Regions from separate parts of the Allobosea sp. 05T439 genome, predicted to be linked through region 1. Evidence: riboswitches for the same ligand, from Rfam matches in the RefSeq annotation. Region 1 holds a riboswitch; each other region holds the start of a gene.
The links. A riboswitch is a leader RNA that binds a small molecule or an ion and turns the genes downstream of it on or off. The one in region 1 is predicted to bind cobalamin.

Region 2: it holds a riboswitch for cobalamin, as region 1 does, so the genes downstream of both, AC1DIO_RS06105 (TonB-dependent receptor plug domain-containing protein) here and AC1DIO_RS25345 (CbtB domain-containing protein) in region 1, are expected to answer to the same signal.
Region 3: it holds a riboswitch for cobalamin, as region 1 does, so the genes downstream of both, metE (5-methyltetrahydropteroyltriglutamate--homocysteine S-methyltransferase) here and AC1DIO_RS25345 (CbtB domain-containing protein) in region 1, are expected to answer to the same signal.

Annotation. Positions count from the first base shown of each region.
Region 1 is NZ_JBFTKP010000028.1:34,094-38,988, reverse strand. It holds gene cobD (threonine-phosphate decarboxylase CobD) at 1-221, opposite strand, end outside; gene cbiB (adenosylcobinamide-phosphate synthase CbiB) at 233-1,213, shown strand; gene cobO (cob(I)yrinic acid a,c-diamide adenosyltransferase) at 1,317-1,928, opposite strand; gene cobU (bifunctional adenosylcobinamide kinase/adenosylcobinamide-phosphate guanylyltransferase) at 1,942-2,466, opposite strand; cobalamin riboswitch at 2,607-2,789, shown strand; gene AC1DIO_RS25345 (CbtB domain-containing protein) at 2,777-3,007, shown strand; gene AC1DIO_RS25340 (CbtA family protein) at 3,020-3,760, shown strand; gene AC1DIO_RS25335 (DUF1636 family protein) at 3,810-4,199, shown strand; gene cobW (cobalamin biosynthesis protein CobW) at 4,204-4,895, shown strand, end outside.
Region 2 is NZ_JBFTKP010000004.1:105,929-110,823, forward strand. It holds gene AC1DIO_RS06095 (heavy metal translocating P-type ATPase) at 1-1,984, shown strand, start outside; gene ccoS (cbb3-type cytochrome oxidase assembly protein CcoS) at 1,981-2,157, shown strand; cobalamin riboswitch at 2,175-2,375, shown strand; gene AC1DIO_RS06105 (TonB-dependent receptor plug domain-containing protein) at 2,496-4,439, shown strand; gene AC1DIO_RS06110 (ABC transporter substrate-binding protein) at 4,460-4,895, shown strand, end outside.
Region 3 is NZ_JBFTKP010000021.1:75,918-80,812, forward strand. It holds gene AC1DIO_RS22405 (TonB-dependent hemoglobin/transferrin/lactoferrin family receptor) at 1-1,889, opposite strand, end outside; cobalamin riboswitch at 2,167-2,391, shown strand; gene metE (5-methyltetrahydropteroyltriglutamate--homocysteine S-methyltransferase) at 2,501-4,849, shown strand.

The DNA of each region.
Region 1 (4,895 bases):
TCGGGCACCCGGTACGTCTCGCGTGCCGCAGCGAGCAATGCCGCCTCGTCCCGCACTCCCGGCAGGCGCTGCCAGAGGCTTAACGGCAGCGCAGGAACCGGATAGGGGATGGGATTGATCCCGGTCGAAAGATCGATCCATGGCTCGGGCGCCTCCGGGAACAGCGCCTTCGCCTGTGCCAGATCGCCGCCATGCCAGACCTTGCCTGCCGCCTCAGCCATTCCCGCCCCGCATGAGCCTGTCCGATTCCCTACCGCTCCTCGCCGCCGCCCTGATCATCGAGGCGGGATTCGGCTACCCCCAGGGCTTGTATGCGCTGATCGGCCATCCCGTCACCTGGATCGGTGCGCTGATCTCCCGGCTCGACCGGATGCTCAATCGCGAGCGCGCCTCCTTCATCGTGCGCAAGGCGGCCGGCGGCCTCGCCCTCGCGCTGCTGCTTGCCGCCACATTCGCCATCTCATGGGGGCTGACCCTGCTCTGCCGCGGCCTCGGCCCGCTGGGCTGGCTGCCCCTCGCGCTCGTCGCCTCCAGCCTCATCGCACAGCGCAGCCTGCACGAGCATGTCGCACGGGTCGCCGAAGGACTGGAGCGGGACGGGCTCAAAGGCGGACGCATCGCCGTTTCGATGATTGTCGGCCGCAACCCCGAAACCCTCGACGAAGCCGGAGTTTCCCGCGCCGCAATCGAAAGCCTTGCCGAGAATTTCTCGGACGGGATCGTCGCTCCGGCTTTCTGGCTCGGCGTCGGCGGCCTGCCGGGCGGCGCGCTCTACAAGGCGATCAATACCGCCGATTCGATGATCGGCCACAAGACACCGCGCCACCTCGCCTTCGGCTGGGCGGCGGCGCGTCTCGACGACCTCGTCAACCTTCCCGCCTCTCGCCTCACCGCGCTGCTGCTGACCGCAGCCGCCGCACTCGACAAAACGTCAGACCCCGCCAATGCGTGGCGAGCTGTCCGACGCGATGCCCGCCATCATCGTTCGCCCAATGCCGGTTGGCCGGAAGCCGCGATGGCAGGTGCGCTCGGCCTCCGGCTGGCGGGCCCGCGCGTCTATGGCGATGTCAGGGTCGACGACGGGTGGATGGGGGACGGCCGGGCCGAAGCGGAAGCGGCGGATATCCGGCGGGCGCTCGCTCTCTATCGGAGGGCGTGTCTGCTGCTGTGGGGGCTCGCCGTTGCGGGGGCCGTCACCGCGCTCGCCCTCTAGTTCATCGGACCGGGCATCGCATCGGGAACGACGATCTCACCTTCTGTGTTTGCTTCGACTTTCCCGAAAGCTGCGATCCACGTTTCGGGTCGATGCCCTGGCCTCAGAACTCGATCCCGGCCTGTGCCTTCACGCCCGCCGCGAAGTGATGCTTGACCACCGTCATCTCGGTGACGAGGTCTGCGACGGCGATCAACTCGGGCTTGGCATTGCGGCCGGTGACGACGATGTGCAGATCAGGGCGCCGGCTCGCCAATGTCTCGACCACCTCCGCCAGCGGCAGATAGTCGTAGCGCAGCGCGATATTGAGTTCGTCGAGCACGAGCAGGCGTATCTCCGGATCGTCCATCAACGCCTTGGCCTTGGCGAAGGCGCGCCCGGCGGCAGCGATGTCGCGGGCCTTGTCCTGCGTTTCCCAGGTGAAGCCTTCGCCCATCGTGTGCCAGACGATGCGATCGCCGAAGGCGTCGAGCGCCTTGCGTTCACCTGTCGCCCAGGCGCCCTTGATGAACTGCACCACCCCGACGCGCCAGTCATGGCCGAGAGCCCGCAGGATCAATCCGAAGGCGGCGGTCGACTTGCCCTTGCCTGGCCCCGTATTGACGATCAGGAGTCCCTTTTCGATCGTCTTGGCGGCGACCTCGGCATCCTGCACCGCCTTGCGCTTTTCCATCTTGGCCTTGTGGCGGGCGGCCTCGTCAGCATCGATCGTCATCGGAACCTCCTGCTCATTTCACCTGCATCGGCAGACCGGCGACCATGAAGATCACCCGGTCGGCCCGCGCCGCAAGCATCTGGTGCAACCGCCCCGCCTCGTCGCGGAACCGTCGGGCGAGCGCATTCTCGGGCACGATACCGAGCCCGACCTCGTTGGAAACCAGGACCACCGGGCCACGTGCCGAAACGCAGGCCTCGACCAGTTCCCGGCTTGCAGCCGCCACATCCTGCTCTGCCAGTATCACGTTGGTCAGCCAGAGCGTCAGGCAGTCCACCAGGGCAGGTTGCCCCGCGGGAACCGCGCGGATCGACTGCGCCAGGGCCAGCGGCGCATCGATGGTCATCCAATCCTGCGACCGGCGGGCGCGGTGCTCGGCAATCCGGGCGCGCATCTCATCGTCATAGGCCTGCGCCGTGGCGAGATAGATCCAGGGCGCCGGCACCATCTCGATCAGGGCCTCGGCATGGCGGCTCTTGCCGGAGCGGGCGCCGCCCAGAACGAGGGTAAGAGGGGAAAGGATCGCTGCCACTGCCAAAATCTCAACCCAGGGAAGATCAGCCTAAGGAACGGACCTGGCGAGCGAAGCGAAACAAGCCGGGACAGGCCATCAGAGATCACATCGCTTCACTGCGCTCGCAATCACGATCGCTGCATTGCACAGCACCGTGCAGATGGCTAATGATCATCCCCGACGGTGCCTCTGCAAGGAGGTGAAAAGGGAACGCGGTGCGATACCGCGGCTGCCCCCGCAACTGTAAGCGGCGAGTTTCGCGCCATCGGCCACTGGGATTGTCCCGGGAAGGCGGCGAGAGATCCGGACCCGCGAGCCAGGAGACCTGCCGTCGATGAGTGATGCAATCCAGCGGGCTGCCGGCGGGGTGGCCAAGGAGACCGAGATGACGACGAATACGGCTTCGATCACCACCCAGGCCAGCGCATCCGAGCGCGTCAAGGCTGTCGCAGCTGCCCTGGCACTCGGCGCAGCCCTGATCTTCACCGTCGGCTTCGCCCATTCGACCAGCGTTCACAACGCAGCCCACGACACGCGCCACACCCTCGCCTTTCCCTGCCACTGAGGGAAAGGCAACATGGTCAATCGTGTTCTCACGGTCAGTCTTCTGGCCGGGCTTCTTGCTGGGCTCCTGGTCGCAGCACTCCAGCATGTCACCACCACGCCGCTGATCCTCAAGGCGGAAACCTTTGAGACGGCGTTGCGCGCAGCCGAGCTTCAGCACGCCAGCTTCACCGGCGATGCCAGGATCGTCCTTGCCCATGGCGGCGCCGACGCAGCCGACCACGCCGAGTGGAAGCCACAGGACGGCTTGCAGCGCACGGCCTTCACCACCATCGTCACCATTGCGACCGCGATCGGCTTTGCCGCCCTGCTGCTCGGCGGCATGATCGCAGCGGGCGATGCCATCACTGAACGGACCGCACTGATCTGGGCGGCTTGCGGCTTCCTGGCCTTCGGCCTCGTGCCGGCGACCGGGCTCGCACCGGAATTGCCCGGCAGCGCGTCAGCCGAACTGCTCCACCGCCAGACCTGGTGGATCGCCACCGCGCTCGTCACCGCCGGCGGCCTCTGGGTCTTCCTGCGGACGGAGGCGAGCTGGCTGCGGGCACTTGCCGTGCTTGCCATGCTCGTCCCGCATCTGATCGGCGCACCACATCCCGCCGCCCCGGAGAGCAAGGTCCCGGCCGAAATCGCAGCGCATTTCGCCGCGCTCTCGCTCGCGCTCCAGGCTGCCCTCTGGCTCGCTACCGGCTTTGCCGTCGGCGTGCTCTGGCCCTGGGCGACGCGCCGTGCCGCAGCCCCGGCCAAGGCCTGACGCTGAGCGCGATCCCCCGGGATCGCGCCGGAAGCAAAGGAACCGGCCTATGCCCGAAGGCGATGTCACCATTTTCGTCTGCGTCGCCTGCCGGCGCGCGCGGGCGGACCTGCCGGAGGGTTACGACCAGCCCGGACTGGGTTTTGCCGAGGCGCTGCGCGAACGCATCGCGCGCGACGGCGGGACGCTTCCGGTCGAACCCGTCGACTGCCTCGCGGTCTGCAATCGCCCCTGCACCGTCGCCTTGGCGGCCGACGGCAAATGGACCTATCTGATCGGCGATCTCGACGCAGACACCCATATCGCCGAAATCGTTGACGCAGCTGCAAGCTTTGCAGCCAGCGCAAACGGTATCGTTCCCTGGAAAGAAAGACCCGCTTCGTTCCGCAAGGGCGTGGTCGCGCGCGTACCGCCTCTCCCGGCGCGCCAACAAGGATGAGATCATGAACGCTCCCCAAGCCCGCTCGCTGGGCAAGATCCCCTGCACGATCATCACCGGCTTCCTCGGGGCCGGAAAGACCACACTGGTGCGGCACCTGCTGGAGAATGCAGGGGGCAAGCGCATCGCCGTGCTGGTCAATGAGTTCGGCGATCTCGGCTTCGACGGTTCCTTCATCGACGGCTGCGGCATTTCCGGCTGCACCGCGGAGGACATCGTCGAGCTGCCGAATGGCTGCATCTGCTGCACCGTCGCCGACGACTTCGTGCCAGCGCTGGAAAAGCTGCTCGACCGGCCGAACCCGCCGGAACACATCCTGATCGAGACCTCGGGGCTTGCCCTGCCGAAGCCGCTGGTCAACGCGTTCAATTGGCCGGCCATTCGGTCACGTGTCACGGTCGATGGTGTCATCGCCGTGGTCGATGGTCCGGCCGTGGCGGATGGCCAGTTCGCGGATGATCCCGCCGCTCTCGCTGCGCAGGCGGCGCAGGATGCCGCGGTCGGGCACGACAACCCGCTCGAAGAAGTGTTCGAGGACCAGATCCTCTGCGCCGACCTGATCCTGCTCAACAAGAGCGACCTCGTCGATGCGGCCGGCCGCGAACGCGTCAAGGCCGAGATCGCCGCGCATCTGCCGAAGGCGATCAAGATCGTCGAGACGGCCCATGGCAAGGTCGAGCCCGCCCTGATTATTGG
Region 2 (4,895 bases), on a different contig from region 1:
GCGCCTCTCCCGGCTCGGCTTCAAGGCCTACCCTTTCCTGCCCGCCTCCGGCCGTGAGGACGACACAAGCGAGGAAAGGCGGCTGCTGCGCTATCTCGGCGTCGCCGGCTTCGCCTCGATGAACATCATGCTGCTCTCCGTCTCGGTCTGGTCGGGCAATAGCAGCGACATCAATCCGGTCACGCGCGACTTCTTTCACTGGCTCTCGGCGCTGATTGCCCTGCCAACCGCCGCCTATGCCGGCCGCCCCTTCTTCGAGAGTGCGCTCCGGGCTCTGCGCGCCCGCGCCGTCAACATGGACGTGCCGATCACGCTCGGCATCGTGCTCGCGCTCGGCATGTCGGTGGTGGTGACCTGGAACCACGCCGAGCATGCCTATTTCGACGGCGCGGTGATGCTGATCTTCTTCCTGCTGATCGGGCGCTATCTCGACCAGCTGATGCGCCGCCGCACGCGCGACCTCGCTGGCAATCTTGCCGCGTTGAAGGCCGAAACCGCGACCCGGCTGATGCCGAATGGCGAGGCGATGGTGACGCCGATCGCGGCCATCGTGCCCGGCGACCGCGTCCTGATCKAGCCGGGCGAGCGCGTCAGTGTCGATGGCATCATCGAGACCGGCTCCTCCGAAATCGACCAGAGCCTCGTCACCGGTGAAACCCTGCCGCATGCCGTCATGGCCGGCGCGCAGGTCTATGCCGGCACCGTGAACCTCTCCGGGGCCCTGACCGTCAAGGTCGAAGCCGCAGCCAGCGGCACCCTGCTCGACGAGATCGATGCCCTGATGGCGCGCGCGGTCGAAAGCCGCTCCCGCTATGTCAAGCTTTCCGATCGGGCGGCAAGGGTCTACGCCCCTCTCGTCCACGCCACGGCGCTCGCGACCCTGCTGGGCTGGATGGCCTTCGGCCTGCCCTGGCCCGAAGCACTGATCATCGCCATCACCGTCCTGATCATCACCTGCCCCTGCGCGCTGGGGCTGGCGATTCCGGCCGTGCAGGTCGTTGCTGCGTCTGCCCTGTTCAAGCGCAAGGTCATGCTGAAACAGGGCGATGCGCTGGAGCGCCTGGCCGAAGCCGATGTCGCTGTCTTCGACAAGACCGGCACCCTCACCCTGCCGGACCCCGATCTGGTCAATGGCGCTGAGATCGATACCGCAACCTTGCAGGCGGCGGGCAGGCTGGCAGCCGCGAGCCGCCACCCTCTCGCCCGCGCCATCGCCCGTGCCGCCGGCCATCCTGCTCCTGCGAGCGATGTCAGCGAAAATCACGGCGCAGGCCTGAGCGCGATTGTGGATGGGATCGAGACCCGTCTCGGCAGCGTCGCTTATTGCGAGGCCGGGGCGGAAGCCGCCATCGTCGCCGCGCGCCATCCCTCAGCCTCCCTGATCGCCTGGCGCCATGGCACTGAATGCGCCATCTTCGCGGTCGATCAGAAGATCCGGCCGGAGGCGCGCGACTGTATCGCCGCGCTACGCGGTCTCGGCCTCGAGATCCGCATTCTCTCCGGCGACCGAAGCGAAGCTGTCGCGCCGGTCGCCTCGGCCCTCGGTATCACGGAGGCCGAAGCCGGCCTGCGTCCCGACGAGAAGCTCAAGGCGCTCGACCGGCTCAGCGCCAAGGGGCGCAAGGTGCTGATGATCGGCGACGGGCTCAACGACGCTCCGGCCCTTGCCAAGGCCCATGTTTCGATCTCGCCGATCAGCGCGACCGACCTGGCGCAGGCCTCGGCCGACATTGTCTTCATCGGCGACAGCTTGATGCCGGTCGCCGACAGCCTGCGCATCGCCCGCAGGGCGCGCAACCTCATGCTGGAAAACCTCTGGTTTGCGGTGCTGTACAATGCCGTCGCGGTGCCGATTGCCGTCGCGGGCTTCGCGACGCCGCTCGTCGCAGCCGTCGCGATGTCGGGCTCGTCACTGGTGGTCACGCTCAACGCGCTGCGCGCGGGACGCGGCCTGCCGCGGCAGAATACGGGAGTGGCGTCATGAATATCCTGGTGATCCTGTTCCCCCTGGCACTCGGTCTCGGACTGCTGGGGTTGGCGGCCTTCTTCTGGTGCATGCGCACCGGCCAGTTCAGCGATCTCGAGGGACCGAGCTGGCGCATTTTGAGGGATGACGACCTGCGTTCGCCTGGGGACACCCGCACCAACGATCATTGACGCAGCGGCCGTTCCGGCCTTACCTCGCCAGCGACGGTTCCCTTAGGGGATCAAAAGGGAATGCGGTGCGGATGGTTCGCCATTCAATGCCGTGGCTGCCCCCGCAACTGTAAGCGGCGAGCCTTTCGCCACACGCCACTGGGGCCCTCGGACCTGGGAAGGCGGCGACAAGGCACCGACCCGCGAGCCAGGAGACCTGCCGTCAGCCGTGGTCACACGCGAACACGTTCGGACGGGGTGTTTCGATCGCTTGTTGAACTGCACGCTGGCTAAGGGCAGCGGACGGGGCCTCGCGTTCGCGGTGACGTGCCACAGACGTCAACGCCCGAGGTTCCATCGTGATCCGTCCTCCCAAGGTTGCCCGGCGCAGCCGGCTGCTCATCACCCTGTCGCTCCTTGTCTCCGCCGGCTCCCTCCCCGCCAACCAGGCATCCGCCCAGTCAGCCACCGAATCGATTGCCCTCGACGAAATCGTCGTCAGCGCGACGACGCGACCCACGCCAGCGCGCGAGATCGCCAATTCCGTGACCGTCATCACTGCCGGTGATATCGAGCGCGAGCAGCGCCGGACCCTGCCGCAGGCGCTCGCCGCCGTTCCCGGCCTCAATATCGTGCAGACCGGCGGGCCGGGCGGGCTGACCTCGGTCTTCATCCGCGGCACCAACTCCAACCACGTCAAGGTATTGATCGACGGCATCGAGGCCAACGACCCGTCGACCCCGAACCGCTCCTTCGATTTCGGCTCGATGCTGACCGACGACATCGAGCGCATCGAAGTGCTACGCGGACCGCAAAGCGGCCTCTACGGCGCCAACGCGCTGGGCGGCGTCATCTCGATCACCACCAAGCGTGGCGAGGGTCCGCCGAAGCTCACGGCCCGAGCCGAGGCCGGCTCATACGGCACCTTCAACCAGTCGGTCGGCCTCAGCGGCGGCGATGACCGCTTCAACTACGCCCTCAGCATCGCCCATTTCAAATCGGATTCGACCCCGGTGACGCCTCCCGGGCTCGTGCCGTCGGGGCGCCGCGTCAACCCGAATTCCTACGACAATTGGACCTATTCGGCCCGGTTCGGCGTCGCGCTGTCCGATACGCTGTCGCTGAACTGGGTCGGCCGCTACACTGACGGCTACCTGCTCTTCACCGGCGATTCCGGCTTTCCGAGCACGCCCAGCAGCTTCCGCAGCAGCCAGGACTACAAGCAGGCCTTCACCCGCGGAGAGGTCGTCTGGGATCCGCTTGGTGGGCGCTTCGTCAATCGCTTCGGCCTGTCCTACAGCAATCAGGACCGCACCGGCCGCACGCCGAATGCGATTGGTATCCTCGGCCTGCCGACGGAGAATCTCGGCGAGCGCACCAAGGTCGACTGGCGCGGCGACCTTGAGCTGATGAAGGGGCAGACCCTGGTGATGGGTCTGCAATACGAGCGCGAACGGCTGGAAACCCGCGCGCTCACGGCATCCAACGGCAATACGGGCGCCTTTGCCGAACTCCAGTCGAATTTCGGCGACCGGCTCTTCATGGTCTCGAACATCCGCTACGACGATGACGAGACCTTTGGCGGCCACACGACCTACCGCTTCGCGCCAGCCTATATCGTGCCGGAAATCGAAACCAAGCTGAAGGGGAGCTATGGCACGGGGTTCAAGGCCCCGACCCTGAGCGAGCGTTTCAGCGATTCTCGCCCGGCCTTCAACTTCTTCGGCAATCCCAACCTGAAGCCGGAAGAAAGCCGCGGCTGGGATCTTGGCTTCGAGCAGCCTCTCCTCGATGACAAGGTCCGGTTCGGCGCCACCTATTTCCACAACGACATCGAGAACCTGATCGTCACCAACGTGGCGCGGAACTCCTATGCCAATATCGGCAAGGCCACGACCAAGGGGGTGGAGGCCTTTACCGCGCTCGAAATCTCGCCGCAGTTCAAGGTGCGGGCCGACTACACCTTCACCATCGCCAAGGACGACATCGCCCGGCAGGAACTGCTGCGCCGTCCCCGTCACAAGGCCAGCGTGACGGCGAGCTGGACCCCGGTTGACAAGCTCACCCTTTCGGCGACGCTGATCTATGTGGGTGAGCGCGTCGACGGAAACCGTGACTTCTCGATCTCGCGCATGCGGGCGCCGGGTGCGGCCATCGTCAATCTCGCCGCCGAGTACAAGGCGACGGACAGGCTCAGTGTCTTCGGCCGCATCGATAACCTGCTGGACAAGCGCTACGAGAACCCCGTCGGCTTCCTGGTGCCGGGTCTGAGCGCCTATGGCGGCCTGAAGGTAACGCTGTGAAGCCTTGGGCGGCCCGCGCGATGACTCGCGGCGCCGTTCTGGCGCTTGGCCTCTTGCTCGGTTTCGGCGGCCTGACGGCCGCCGAAACGCCGGCCAAGCCATCCCGCATCGTCTCGCTCAACATGTGCTCGGACGAACTGGTGCTGCGGCTCGCCGAGCGCGAGCGCATCGCCTCGGTCACCTGGCTCTCGCAGGACCCGCGCAACGCCAACATGGCCGAGATTGCCAAGACCATCCCGGCCAATCACGGTCTGGTGGAGGAGGTGCTGAGTTACAAGCCCGATCTGATCATCGCTGGCGCCTACACGACGCGCAGCACGGTCGCGCTGCTGAAGAAGGCCGGTGTTCCCGTCCGCGAATTCGGGGTGCCGCGCAATCTCGCTGAAATGCGTGCCCAGATCGCCGAGATGGCGGCCCTGCTCGGCGAGCCAGAACGCGGCGCGGCCCTGATCGCAG
Region 3 (4,895 bases), on a different contig from region 1:
TTTTGCGTGCCGTATTGGTAGCTCAACGCGACATTGGCGAGCCAGCGCTCGTGGAATTTCCACTCGGCCGATGCCTCGATACCGGAAATCTTGACGCTCGAGAGGTTGCGATAGGTCAGATCGGTCGAACCGAGGATCGGCGCGAAGTTCTGAATGAAGTCCTTGTAATCGGCATGGAAGACGCCGACCGAGAACCAGCCATTGTCGAAGCGGCCGCGGATGCCGGCTTCGTAGGACGTGACGCTCTCGGGCTTGAGATCCGGGTTCGGGATCAGGTTCTGGGTGCCCATCGGCAGCGACGTATAGAGCTGCTGCGCGGTCGGCATCTTGAAGCCCTGGGCGTAGCGGGCATAGAGTGAATAGGTCTCGTCGAGCTTGAAGATCGTGCCGACCTGCGGGATCAGCTTATGCGAGTCGATCTCGCGCGGAGCCTTGCCCGGCACGATGACGTAGCCTGGCCCAATGCTCGGGTCGATCTTGTAATTGGCGTAACGGACGCCCGGCGTGATCGTCCAGCGACCGTTTAGCAATTCGATTTCGTCCTGCAGATAGAAATCGTAGCGCGTCGTCGTCGCGTTGGCGAAGTTGAAGCCGCCTGCAATCGTCGTGGTGGTGACGCCGGTCGACATGTTCCGGACGTCGTCGCGACGCTCATAATCGGTCTTGGTGACGTCGCCCTGGAACCCGTAGGTCAGCCTGTGGAAGCTCGAGCCMAGCGCGAAGCTCGACTTGGCCTGGATGTCGAGCTGGGAGAATTGTTCGGAATAGTCGAGGAAGCCGCGGGTGAAACGCTGCTGGCTGTTGGTCTGCGTCTGGTAGCGATTATTGGTGACCTCACGCTTCTGTGGCGAGAACGATGCCTGCCAGCGGATCGAGTCGAGGAAGCTCGTGCCGACATCCCATTGATGCTCGAAGGCGATGCGCTGGCGTGACTTCACTTCATCTCGGATATAGGGTCCGTTGCGGAGACCAGACGCCAAGACATTGTAGTCCCAGAGCTGATTTACCTTTGAGCTGTTGTCGAAATACTCTCCGGTCAGCTTGAACGTATGGTCTGTCGTCGGCGAGAAGACGATCTTGCCGAAGGCGTTCCAAACCGTGCTGTCGAGCGGGTTCAGCGTGTCGCAGCCGAGATAGCGCAGGCTCGGCACGGGGCAGCCCCAGCGGCCGCCATCGGCCCGGGCACGGCTGAGTTTGGCCTCCTCCGCCGTCTTCTGGCTCAGGCCGACAATGGCCTCGAGGGCAGGGGTGAGCCTGAAGGCCGCAATGCCGGTCTTGGTGAAGGAGCGGTCGAAACTGTCATACCCGGCATCGAGACGTACGGCATACGGCTTGTCCTTGCCTTTCAGCAGGTCCTGGGGATCGAGCGTACGATAGGCGACGATGCCGCCCAGAGCATCGGCGCCCCAGAGCACGGAGCCCGGGCCACGCACGATCTCGACGCTCTTCAGGAAGGGCATCTCGACAAAGTTGCGATTGCCATCAGTGATGCGCTCGATCACACGCGATCCATCGACCTGCATCTGGACGCGGTTGCCGCCGACCCCCCGGATCGTGAAGCCATCGAGGTTGCCGAACGGGTCGGTGCCGCTGGTGAGGCGGTTGACGCTGACGCCCGGCTGGTAGCGGACGAGGTCCTGCATGTCGCGCGTCATGCGCTCGTCGAGTTCCTGCCGTGAGATAACGTTCACGACGCCGGGAACATCGAGAACCTGCTTTTCACCGCGTGTCGCCGTGACCGTAATCTGGTCGAGCGTGAACGCCGGTGACGCACTGCCGCCATCTGCGATCGCTTGAGAGTAACAAATCGTGCTTTGAAGGATTGTAAAAAGGAAAGTGGCTGAAAAATATAGTTTTGATTTGTTCTTCATTGGAAGATCCCAGTCCATTTGCGGGTGGATGTAGTCCGCTGGTACTAGGATTCGCAATTGTAAATTTGACACAGTGTTTTCTGATGTACTTTTGTAGTGAAGTACATGCAATCTATAATAGATATAGATTCTAATTATTCTACTTTAGCAATTGCGCGGGGAACTGCTTGCGCCGCATCGCCTGCGCGCGACCAGGGTACACCCCGCCGTCGGGGGCAGCGTCAGTCGGCGCAGATAGCGACATGGAGACATAAAGATGTCTTTATATTCCCATTGACTGCGGCGAGCATTTGGACCTAGGTTGGGGTGTCGTGGTTCTCTGGGTCTGTTTGCCCGGAGCTAAGAGGGAAGCCGGTGCGTCGAGGTCGCTATTGACCTGGGCAAGGCCGGCGCTGCCCCCGCAACTGTAAGCGGTGAGCCGCTGTCCAAGATGTGTCACTGAGGCCGGCAAGGTCTCGGGAAGGCCGGACAGCAGCGATGACCCGTGAGCCAGGAGACCTGCCTCGACGAACTGAACGTCCTCGGGCGGGGTGTCCCGGTGGAGCGCTTTGCGATTGCGCAGGCTCTTCGCCGGCGGAATCCTGGACGCGTCCGCTTTGGCCTTTGCTCCCAACTTCTGGGGTAAGCCTATGTCATCTTCACTTCCTGTCGCGACCCTTGGGACGCCGCGCATTGGTCCGCGCCGCGAACTCAAACTCGCTCTCGAAAGCTATTGGTCGGGCAAGTCGACCGAAAGGGACCTGCTCGACACCGCCGCCGCATTGCGCGCCGCCAACTGGGCCCGCCAGAAGGCACGCGGCGTCACCGTCATCCCGTCGAACGACTTTTCGTTCTACGATCAGGTGCTGGACATCAGCGTGATGGTCGGCGCGATTCCCGAGATCTATGGCTGGAAGGGTGGTCCGGTCGGGCTGGCGACCTATTTCGCCATGGCGCGAGGTGCGCAAAGCGAGACCGAGCCGCACACCTCCTGCGGCCATGCCCACCACGACCACGAGCATTCCCACGGCGCCCCGGCGCAGGAAATGACCAAGTGGTTCGACACCAACTACCACTACATGGTGCCCGAATTCGCGACCGGACAGCGCTTCGCACTGTCCTCGCTCAAGGCGGTCGACGAGTATCGTGAGGCCAAGTCACTCGGCTACGACACCCGCCCCGTTCTGCTTGGGCCGGTCACCTATCTGAAACTCGGCAAGAGCAAGGACGCCAGCCTCGATCCGCTCTCGCTGCTCGGCGAGTTGCTGCCGGTCTATATCGATGTGCTGCGCCGCCTTTCCGCCAATGGTGCCGAATGGGTCCAGATCGACGAGCCTTGTCTGGTGCTCGATCTCGACGAGGCCGCCCGCGACGCCCTGCGCCGGACCTATGCCATCATCGCCCATGCCTTGCCGCAGCTGAAGGTCATGCTGACGACCTATTTCGGTGGTCTCGGCGACAATCTCGACACGGCGGTCACGCTGCCTGTCGCAGGCCTTCATCTCGACCTCGTGCGCGCTCCCGCGCAGCTCGAGGAGGTGCTGGCCAAGGCACCGCGCGGGCTCGTGCTGTCGCTCGGCATGATCGATGGCCGCAACATCTGGCGGGCCAACCTGCCGGCGCTGCTCGGCCGGCTCGAGCCGGTGGTCGCCAGGCGCGGCACCGACCATGTCCAGATCGCGCCCTCCTGCTCGCTGCTGCACACGCCGATAGATCTCGATCTCGAAACCGATCTCGACTCCGACCTGAAGAGCTGGCTCGCCTTCTCCGTACAGAAGATGGGCGAACTCTCGGTGCTGGGCAAAGCCCTCGCGGGTGGCCGCGACAGCGTCAGGGATGCCCTGGACGCTTCGGCGGCCGCAGCGGCGGCCCGAAAGGCTTCGCCGAAAGTCCACGATGCCGCAGTGGCTGCGCGTGTCGCGGCGGTGACGCCCAGCATGACGGACCGCAAGAGCCCCTTCGCAGCCCGAGCGAAATTGCAGCGCGAACGCTTCAACCTGCCAGCCTTCCCGACGACAACGATCGGCTCCTTTCCGCAGACCGCCGAGGTCCGCAAGGCCCGCTCGGCTCATGCCAAGGGCCTGATCAGCGATGCCGACTATGAGCAATTCCTGCGTGAGGAGACGGAGCGCACGGTGCGCTGGCAGGAGGAGATTGGCCTCGACGTGCTCGTCCATGGCGAGTTCGAGCGCAACGACATGGTGCAGTATTTTGGCGAGCAGCTCGCCGGCTTCGCCTTCACCAAACATGGCTGGGTCCAGAGCTACGGCTCGCGCTGTGTGCGGCCGCCGATCCTGTTCGGCGACGTCTCGCGGCCGCAGCCGATGACGGTCGGCTGGTGGACCTATTCGCAGTCGCTGACGGTGAGGCCGATGAAGGGCATGCTGACCGGGCCCGTGACGATCCTGAACTGGTCTTTCGTCCGCGACGACATCCCGCGCAGTGCCTCCTGCCGCCAGATCGCGCTGGCGATCCGCGACGAGGTCATCGATTTGGAGAAGGCCGGTGCCGCGATGATCCAAATCGACGAGGCGGCGCTGCGCGAGGGGCTGCCGCTGCGCAAGAGCGAGTGGAAGGGCTATCTGGACTGGGCGGTGGGCAGCTTCAGGCTCTGTGCCTCGGGCGTCACCGACGCAACCCAGGTGCACACCCATATGTGCTACTCGGAGTTCAACGACATCATCGACGCGATCGCCGCGATGGACGCCGATGTGATCTCGATCGAGACCTCGCGGTCGAAGATGGAATTGCTCGACGCCTTCAAGACCTATCGCTACCCCAACGAGATCGGTCCCGGCGTCTATGACATCCACTCGCCGCGGGTGCCCGAGGTGGGCGAGATGACGAGCCTGATGAAGCTCGCTCGCCTCCAGCTCGCAGACGAACAGCTCTGGATCAACCCCGATTGCGGCCTGAAGACCCGCAAATGGGAGGAGGTCAGGCCTGCTCTCGTCAATATGGTCGAAGCCGCGCGGCACGTCCGGGCAGCCGCTCGCTGAGCGCCTGAGGCTCGTCGCGGCGGCGCAGGACACCGCCGCGACGTCG